2 regions of the Mesorhizobium sp. M7A.F.Ca.CA.004.12.1.1 genome follow, and region 2 is predicted to be linked to the other one. Evidence: riboswitches for the same ligand, from Rfam matches in the RefSeq annotation. Region 2 holds a riboswitch; the other holds the start of a gene.
The links. A riboswitch is a leader RNA that binds a small molecule or an ion and turns the genes downstream of it on or off. The one in region 2 is predicted to bind thiamine pyrophosphate.
Positions count from the first base shown of each region.

Region 1: another riboswitch for thiamine pyrophosphate. It lies ahead of thiC (phosphomethylpyrimidine synthase ThiC); the one in region 2 lies ahead of thiB (thiamine ABC transporter substrate binding subunit).

Region 1 covers NZ_RZRK01000026.1:10,187-13,565, forward strand. The annotation lists gene EN984_RS02635 (metallophosphoesterase) at 1-256, opposite strand, end outside; gene EN984_RS02640 (hypothetical protein) at 748-1,011, shown strand; TPP riboswitch at 1,329-1,445, shown strand; gene thiC (phosphomethylpyrimidine synthase ThiC) at 1,549-3,379, shown strand, end outside.
Region 2 covers NZ_RZRK01000281.1:2,090-5,468, reverse strand. The annotation lists gene thiP (thiamine/thiamine pyrophosphate ABC transporter permease) at 1-209, opposite strand, end outside; gene thiB (thiamine ABC transporter substrate binding subunit) at 461-1,459, opposite strand; TPP riboswitch at 1,503-1,617, opposite strand; gene EN984_RS16410 (thiamine diphosphokinase) at 1,705-2,349, shown strand; gene EN984_RS16405 (ABC-F family ATP-binding cassette domain-containing protein) at 2,351-3,379, shown strand, end outside.

The DNA.
Region 1 (3,379 bases), on a different contig from region 2:
TGAAATGCTGGAATGCCGAAGCAATGAAGGTCTTGTCGCCACGGCTCGTGAAATCCCCCATGAAGGCGATCGAATCCAAGGGCTTCGAAGTCGTCAGCCGCCGAAGTTTCGTCAAGACGGCACGCAGCGAAGACGCGCGTAGCTTCTGCGTTATTTTCGGAGCGAACTTGCTATCCTTGGCATCGATGTTGCTAGAGGAAGGATGCCAGTCCGGATAGTGAATATCGCCTACTTGAAGGATTCGCACCCGCCGCATAACTCGCCCCCCTGCCGAGAGCCATAGACTAATCCGTTCGCTTTTGCCAAGCGCGAACGATCATCCGCAGTGTCCTTAACGAGGTAGCCTGCACTTTTCGAGAATTGCCACGGCGGCTATTTTTCGGCTGTGAAGCACACGAGACCCGTGACGTGAGACCCAGTTGCTCAATGCCCAGTTGCTCAATGAGCTTTCTTACGAATAAGGGAGAATTTCCGCGGCCGGACTATCTCTGAGCGAGCGTGCATGACTGCCAACGGAAGGTCTTGCACGCACCCTTGCGATCTTGAGCAATGGTCGCCATGACTTTCTTCTTGCAGGCTTTTGAGTGGCCCAGCCTGCGATCACCAGACCCCACCGATTCTAAAGAGCGTGGCAGATGGGATAGTCGAGGTTGCCCGTGCACAGTCACGCTCAGGGCTTGCGCCGCCCAGAGGACACGCTGAAAAGGCAGATTGGGGCGCAAGCACGCCATTCACGAGAGGTTCGACATGAAGACCATGCAAGAAAAAGACATTCCGGCATTCGTACAAGCAGTTGTGGACGCCGGCTGCAAAATTTGCGCGATTGGCAACTTGGGATACGTCTTTGGCGATGCTGATTTCACGCCAGCGCAACGGAGGGCCGTCGAGCCACAGCTGCGTAGGATTGCTGAAATCTACGGCGAACGCGATCATCTCATGAACGAGATAGCTGTATATCTGCGGTCGATCGGACGCCATGTCGAGGTTGAGCCGAAGACAGGTATTTCCTGATGGCCGTGATCGCGAGAAGCCGTCTTCCAACCTCTGAATCCTAAAGGAGGTGACCCCCAAGGCCGTTCGTCACCTTCGACCAGAATAACCACATCCGTGACCGCCTGAGCTACTTGGTCGATACGCGCACATGGCCAATACAGTTTCTCCATCCTTCACGAAGCGAATGAGGCTTTGGCCATTCAGCCCCGGTCTACGGGGCGTGACTTGTCCCCGATGCATGCGCGAGCTCTCCGCCCGGCTGGCCGCCGGTCGTCGCCACCGGCCGAAGGCGCCCGAATGCGCTTGACAAGATAGCGTCAGCCCGTTCAACCTAAGGCATTCACCAGGGGAGTCCCGGCAAGGGGCTGAGATACTGCTGGCTTTCGCGGCGCAGTGACCCGTTGAACCTGATCCAGTTCATACTGGCGTAGGGACGGTGCAAGCGCTTTGCGGGAGTTTACGCCCGAGGTCCTGTTGCAGCAGGTCTACAGAAGCGTCTTTTCATCCTTCCGGCACAGAACTGGGTCTCCAATGCATGAGCAAAGGAGCCTCACGATGAATGCCCTCACCCCCGCCGTATCGACGGGACCACTGCCCGCCTCGCGGAAAATCCACAAGCCCGGCGTCCTCTACCCGCAGATCAGGGTGCCGATGCGCGAGATTTCCGTCCATCCGACGGCCGGCGAACCGCCCGTCACCGTCTACGATCCGTCCGGCCCCTACACCGATCCATCAGTCGAAACCAGCATCGAAAAAGGCCTTGCCCGGCTTCGCCACGAATGGGTCACGGCGCGTGGCGATGTCGAAGCCTATGACGGCCGCCACGTCCGGCCGGAAGACAATGGATTCGCCACCGGCGAGCGCCTGACACCGGAATTTCCGATACGCAATCGGCCGCTCAAGGCCAAGCAGGGCAAGGCGGTGACCCAACTTGCCTATGCGCGCGCCGGCATCATCACGCCAGAAATGGAGTTCGTAGCCATCCGCGAGAATCTCGGCCGCGAGGTGATGCGCGGCAAGCTGCAACGCGACGGCGAAGCCTTCGGCGCGGCGATCCCAGATTTCGTCACACCCGAATTCGTGCGCGACGAGGTGGCGCGCGGGCGCGCAATCATTCCCGCCAACATCAATCATCCCGAGAGCGAGCCGATGATCATCGGTCGCAATTTTCTGGTCAAGATCAACGCCAACATCGGTAACTCGGCTGTCACATCGTCGATGGCCGAAGAGGTCGAAAAAATGGTCTGGGCTATCCGCTGGGGCGCGGACACGGTGATGGACCTGTCGACCGGCCGCAACATCCACAACATCCGCGACTGGATCGTGCGCAATGCGCCGGTGCCGATCGGTACGGTGCCGCTCTATCAGGCGCTGGAAAAGGTCAACGGCATCGCCGAGGATCTGAACTGGGAGGTCTACCGCGACACGCTGATCGAGCAGGCCGAGCAAGGCGTCGACTATTTCACCATCCACGCCGGCGTGCGGCTGCACTACATCCCGCTGACCGTCGACCGGGTCACGGGCATCGTCTCGCGCGGCGGCTCGATCATGGCCAAATGGTGCCTGCACCATCACCGGGAGAGCTTCCTCTACGAGCATTTCGAGGAGATCTGCGACATCGCCAGAGCCTATGACGTCTCCTTCTCGCTCGGCGACGGCCTTCGTCCCGGTTCAATCGCCGATGCGAACGACGCGGCGCAATTCGCCGAACTGGAAACACTTGGAGAACTCACCAAGATTGCCTGGGCAAAGGACTGCCAGGTGATGATCGAAGGCCCGGGCCATGTCCCCATGCACAAGATCAAGCAGAACATGGACAAGCAGCTCGCAGTGTGCGGTGAGGCGCCGTTCTACACGTTGGGGCCGCTGACGACCGACATCGCGCCGGGCTATGACCACATCACCTCAGGGATAGGTGCCGCCATGATAGGCTGGTTCGGCACCGCAATGCTTTGCTACGTCACGCCGAAAGAGCATCTCGGCCTTCCCGACCGCAACGACGTCAAGATTGGCGTGATCACCTACAAGATAGCCGCCCATGCAGCCGATCTGGCGAAGGGCCATCCGGCAGCGAAAACCAGGGATGATGCCCTTTCGCGCGCGCGCTTCGAGTTCCGCTGGGAGGACCAGTTCAACCTGTCGCTCGACCCCGAAACCGCACGGTCCTTCCACGACCAGACCTTGCCCAAGGAGGCGCACAAGCTGGCACATTTTTGTTCGATGTGCGGGCCGAAATTCTGCTCCATGCGCATTTCCCACGACATCCGTGCCGAGGCCCAGAAGGAAGGCATGGCGGCAATGGCGGCAAAATACCGGGAGGGCGGCGATCTCTACATGCAGGCGGACGAGACTGGCGTACCGGTCGTGCCAGAGGCTCCCAAACCAT
Region 2 (3,379 bases):
GCCGAAAGCAGCGTCGAGAGCGCCGCTTGCCAGAGCGTGAAGCGAATGACGCGAAGCAGATAGGGATCGAAGGCTGCCCAGGCGCCCGAGAAATCGTGGGCGCCCTCGAAAAGCAGGCCGGCAAACGCGCCGCCGATCAGCAGCGCGATCGCGGCAAGCGCGACAATGCCGGCGCTGACGCGGGGATCGGCTGGATGGCGCGTACGCATCTCGCGCTATCCAACCCTGCGACGGGTATTGATCGAGGGGAATATCTGGCGAAGGCCCAGCCCACCCCCCTCTGTCCTACCGGACATCTCCCCCTCAAGGGGGGAGATTGCGCACTCAGCCGCCTTCGCTATTCTCAAGAGTGGCAGGACTAAGAGAGGCGATAAAGCTGCCGATATCCCCCCCTGAGGGGGAGATGGCCGGCAGGCCAGAGGGGGGCGGCTTGGCGCAAACATGCGACGCGGCTCGCGCCCTACTTGCTCATCACCGCAAGCCATTCATCGACCCAGGCCTTGCGATTGGCAGCGACCTCTTGCGGGCTGAACAGCAAGGTCTTGGTCGGCTTGACCAGTTTATCAAAGGCCGGATTGAGCGGCTTGTCGGTCTTGCCGGCCGGGAACATCCAGTTGGTCTCGGGAATGGCATCCTGGAATTTAGGCCCGGTCATGAAGGCCATAAACTTGGCCGCCAGCGGATTCTTGGCTCCCGTCGTGGTGATACCCGCCACCTCGATCTGCAGATACTCGCCCTCCTCGAAGGAGGCCGCCTGGTAGCGCCCGGTGTTCTCGGCGATCATGTGATAGGCCGGCGACGTCGTGTAGGACAGCACCATCGGCGCCTCGCCCTTGGTGAACAGCCCATAGGCCTCGCTCCAGCCCGGCGTCACGGTCAGCACCTTCGGCTTGAGCTTGGCCCAGGCCTCCGGCGCCTTGTCGCCATAAACCGACTTGACCCACAGAAGCAGGCCGAGGCCCGGCGTCGAGGTGCGTGGATCCTGGATGACGATCTTGTCGTCGGCACTGCCTTCGACCAGCTCTTTCAGGCTTTTCGGCGGGTTCTTCAGCTTCTCGGTGTCGTAGACGACAGCGAAATAGCCGTAGTCAAAGGGGACAAAAGTATCGTCGCTCCAGCCACCCGGCACGTTGACATCAGTTACGCCGCCATGCGGCGCGAACAAGCCTGAGGCCTTGGCATCGGCGGTGAGATTGGTGTCGAGGCCAAGCACGATATCGGCCTTGGTCGATGCGCCTTCCAATCTGACGCGGTTGAGCAACGCGACGCCGTCGGCGACCGAGACGAACTCGACATCGCAGCCGCATTCGGCCTCGAACGCCTTCTTCACCACGGGACCCGGACCCCAGTCGGCGGTAAAACTCTCATAGGTGTAGACGGTGAGCTTGTCCTTGGCCAAGGCCGGTCCGGACAAGGCCACGACCGTTGCTGAAACAAGAGCGTATAAAAGCGTGCGCATCGGCGCCTCCTTCGTTCGAATTGAAAGGAATTGAGGCGTCGGACTGTCCGAAACGTCTAATCCCTCCGCCGGTACAAACCGGATCAGGTTCAGCGGGTTGGCGAGACTGCCTCTCAGCCGGTCCGCGAAGATCGCGTCCGGCACCCCGTTAGAGCGTTTCGACACATAGGCCGGGCCGATCCGCCACGCAAGTGGGAGTTTGCCGCCTTCCGTTTCCCGTGCCGGGCTGGTAAGGGCCACACGATATGAGCACATTCACCATCCTGCTTGGCGGCGATCTCATCCGCACGCCACGGCTCGACCGTCAGGTCGAAGGCTCCCGCGTCATCGCCGCCGACGCCGGCATCGGCCATGCACGGCTGCTCGGCCTTGTCCCGGAGCTGTGGGTGGGTGATTTTGATTCCGTGCCAGCCAAGCTGCCTGACGATCTCGCTTCCGTGCCTCGCCGGACCTTCCCGGCGGAAAAGGACCAGACCGATGGCGAACTGGCCATCGCCGCCGCACTCGAGCGCGGCGCGACCCGCCTGGTGCTAGCAGGTGCTTTCGGCGGCAAGCGAGCCGACCACGCTTTCCTGCATCTGGCGCTTGCCTTGCGCCTGGCCGAAGCAGGGACCGATGTGCTCCTGACCAGCGGCGCCCAGGAAGGCATTCCCCTGCTGCGCGGAACGGCCGGCTTCGACTATGCCGATGGCACGCTGTTTTCGGTGCTCGGCTTTTCCGAGCTTGCCGGGTTGACCGTCACCGGCGCCAAATGGCCGCTGAACCACGTCAAGGTGGCCTTCGGTTCGTCGCTGACCATTTCCAACGAGATCAAGGGCCGCCTCGAAATCGCGCTCGGCCATGGCCGCGCGATGCTGCTCGCTCATCCCTATCCCTTACCTGAAAGCTGACATGGCCCCGCCTCTTCTCAACCTCGACGGGATAAAACTGACCTTCGGCGGCACGCCGCTGCTCGACGGCGCCGCCTTGACGGCTTCGGCCGGCGACAAGATCGCACTGGTCGGCCGCAACGGGTCGGGCAAGTCGACCCTGCTGAAGATCGCCGCTGGCCTGATCGAGCCGCAGGACGGCGAGGTGTTCCGCCAGCCTTCGGCAACTGTCCGCTATTTGCCGCAGATGCCCGACATGGAGGGCTTTGCCACTGTCCGCGCCTATGTCGAGGCCGGGCTTGGCCCTGCCGACGATCCCTACCGCGCCAGCTATCTGATGGAGCATCTCGGACTGTCGGGTGAGGAACGTCCGAACGATCTGTCGGGCGGCGAGGCGAGGCGTGCTGCCCTTGCCCGCGTCATGGCGCCGGAGCCAGACATCCTGCTGCTCGATGAGCCGACCAATCATCTCGACCTCTCGGTCATCGAATGGCTGGAAGAAGAACTCATCCGCACCTCCTCGGCACTGATCGTCATCTCGCACGACCGCCGCTTTCTCGAACGTGTGTCGCGCGCCACCATCTGGCTCGATCGCGGCCAGACCCGCAGGCTGGACAAGGGCTTTGGCCATTTCGAGGAATGGCGCGACCTAGTCCTGGAGGAAGAAGAGCGCGAGCAGCATAAACTCGGCCGCCAGATCGTTCGCGAAGAGCATTGGCTGCGCTACGGCGTGACGGCGCGGCGCAAGCGAAACATGCGCCGGCTCGGCGAGTTGCAGACCATGCGCCAGCGTTTTCGCGGCCATCGCGGTGCCGAAGGGTCGGCGACCATGGTGGCGAGCGACGCCGCCGAGTCCGGCAAGCTGGTGATCGAGGCGAAGAACATCGAGAAGAGCTTTGGCGATCTAACCGTGGTCAAGGGGTTTTCGACCCGCATCCAGCGCGGCGATCGCGTCGGCCTGGTCGGGCCGAACGGCGCCGGCAAGACGACGCTCTTGAAGATGCTGACCGGCGAGATGAAGCCGGACGCCGGTTCGGTGCGGCTCGGCACC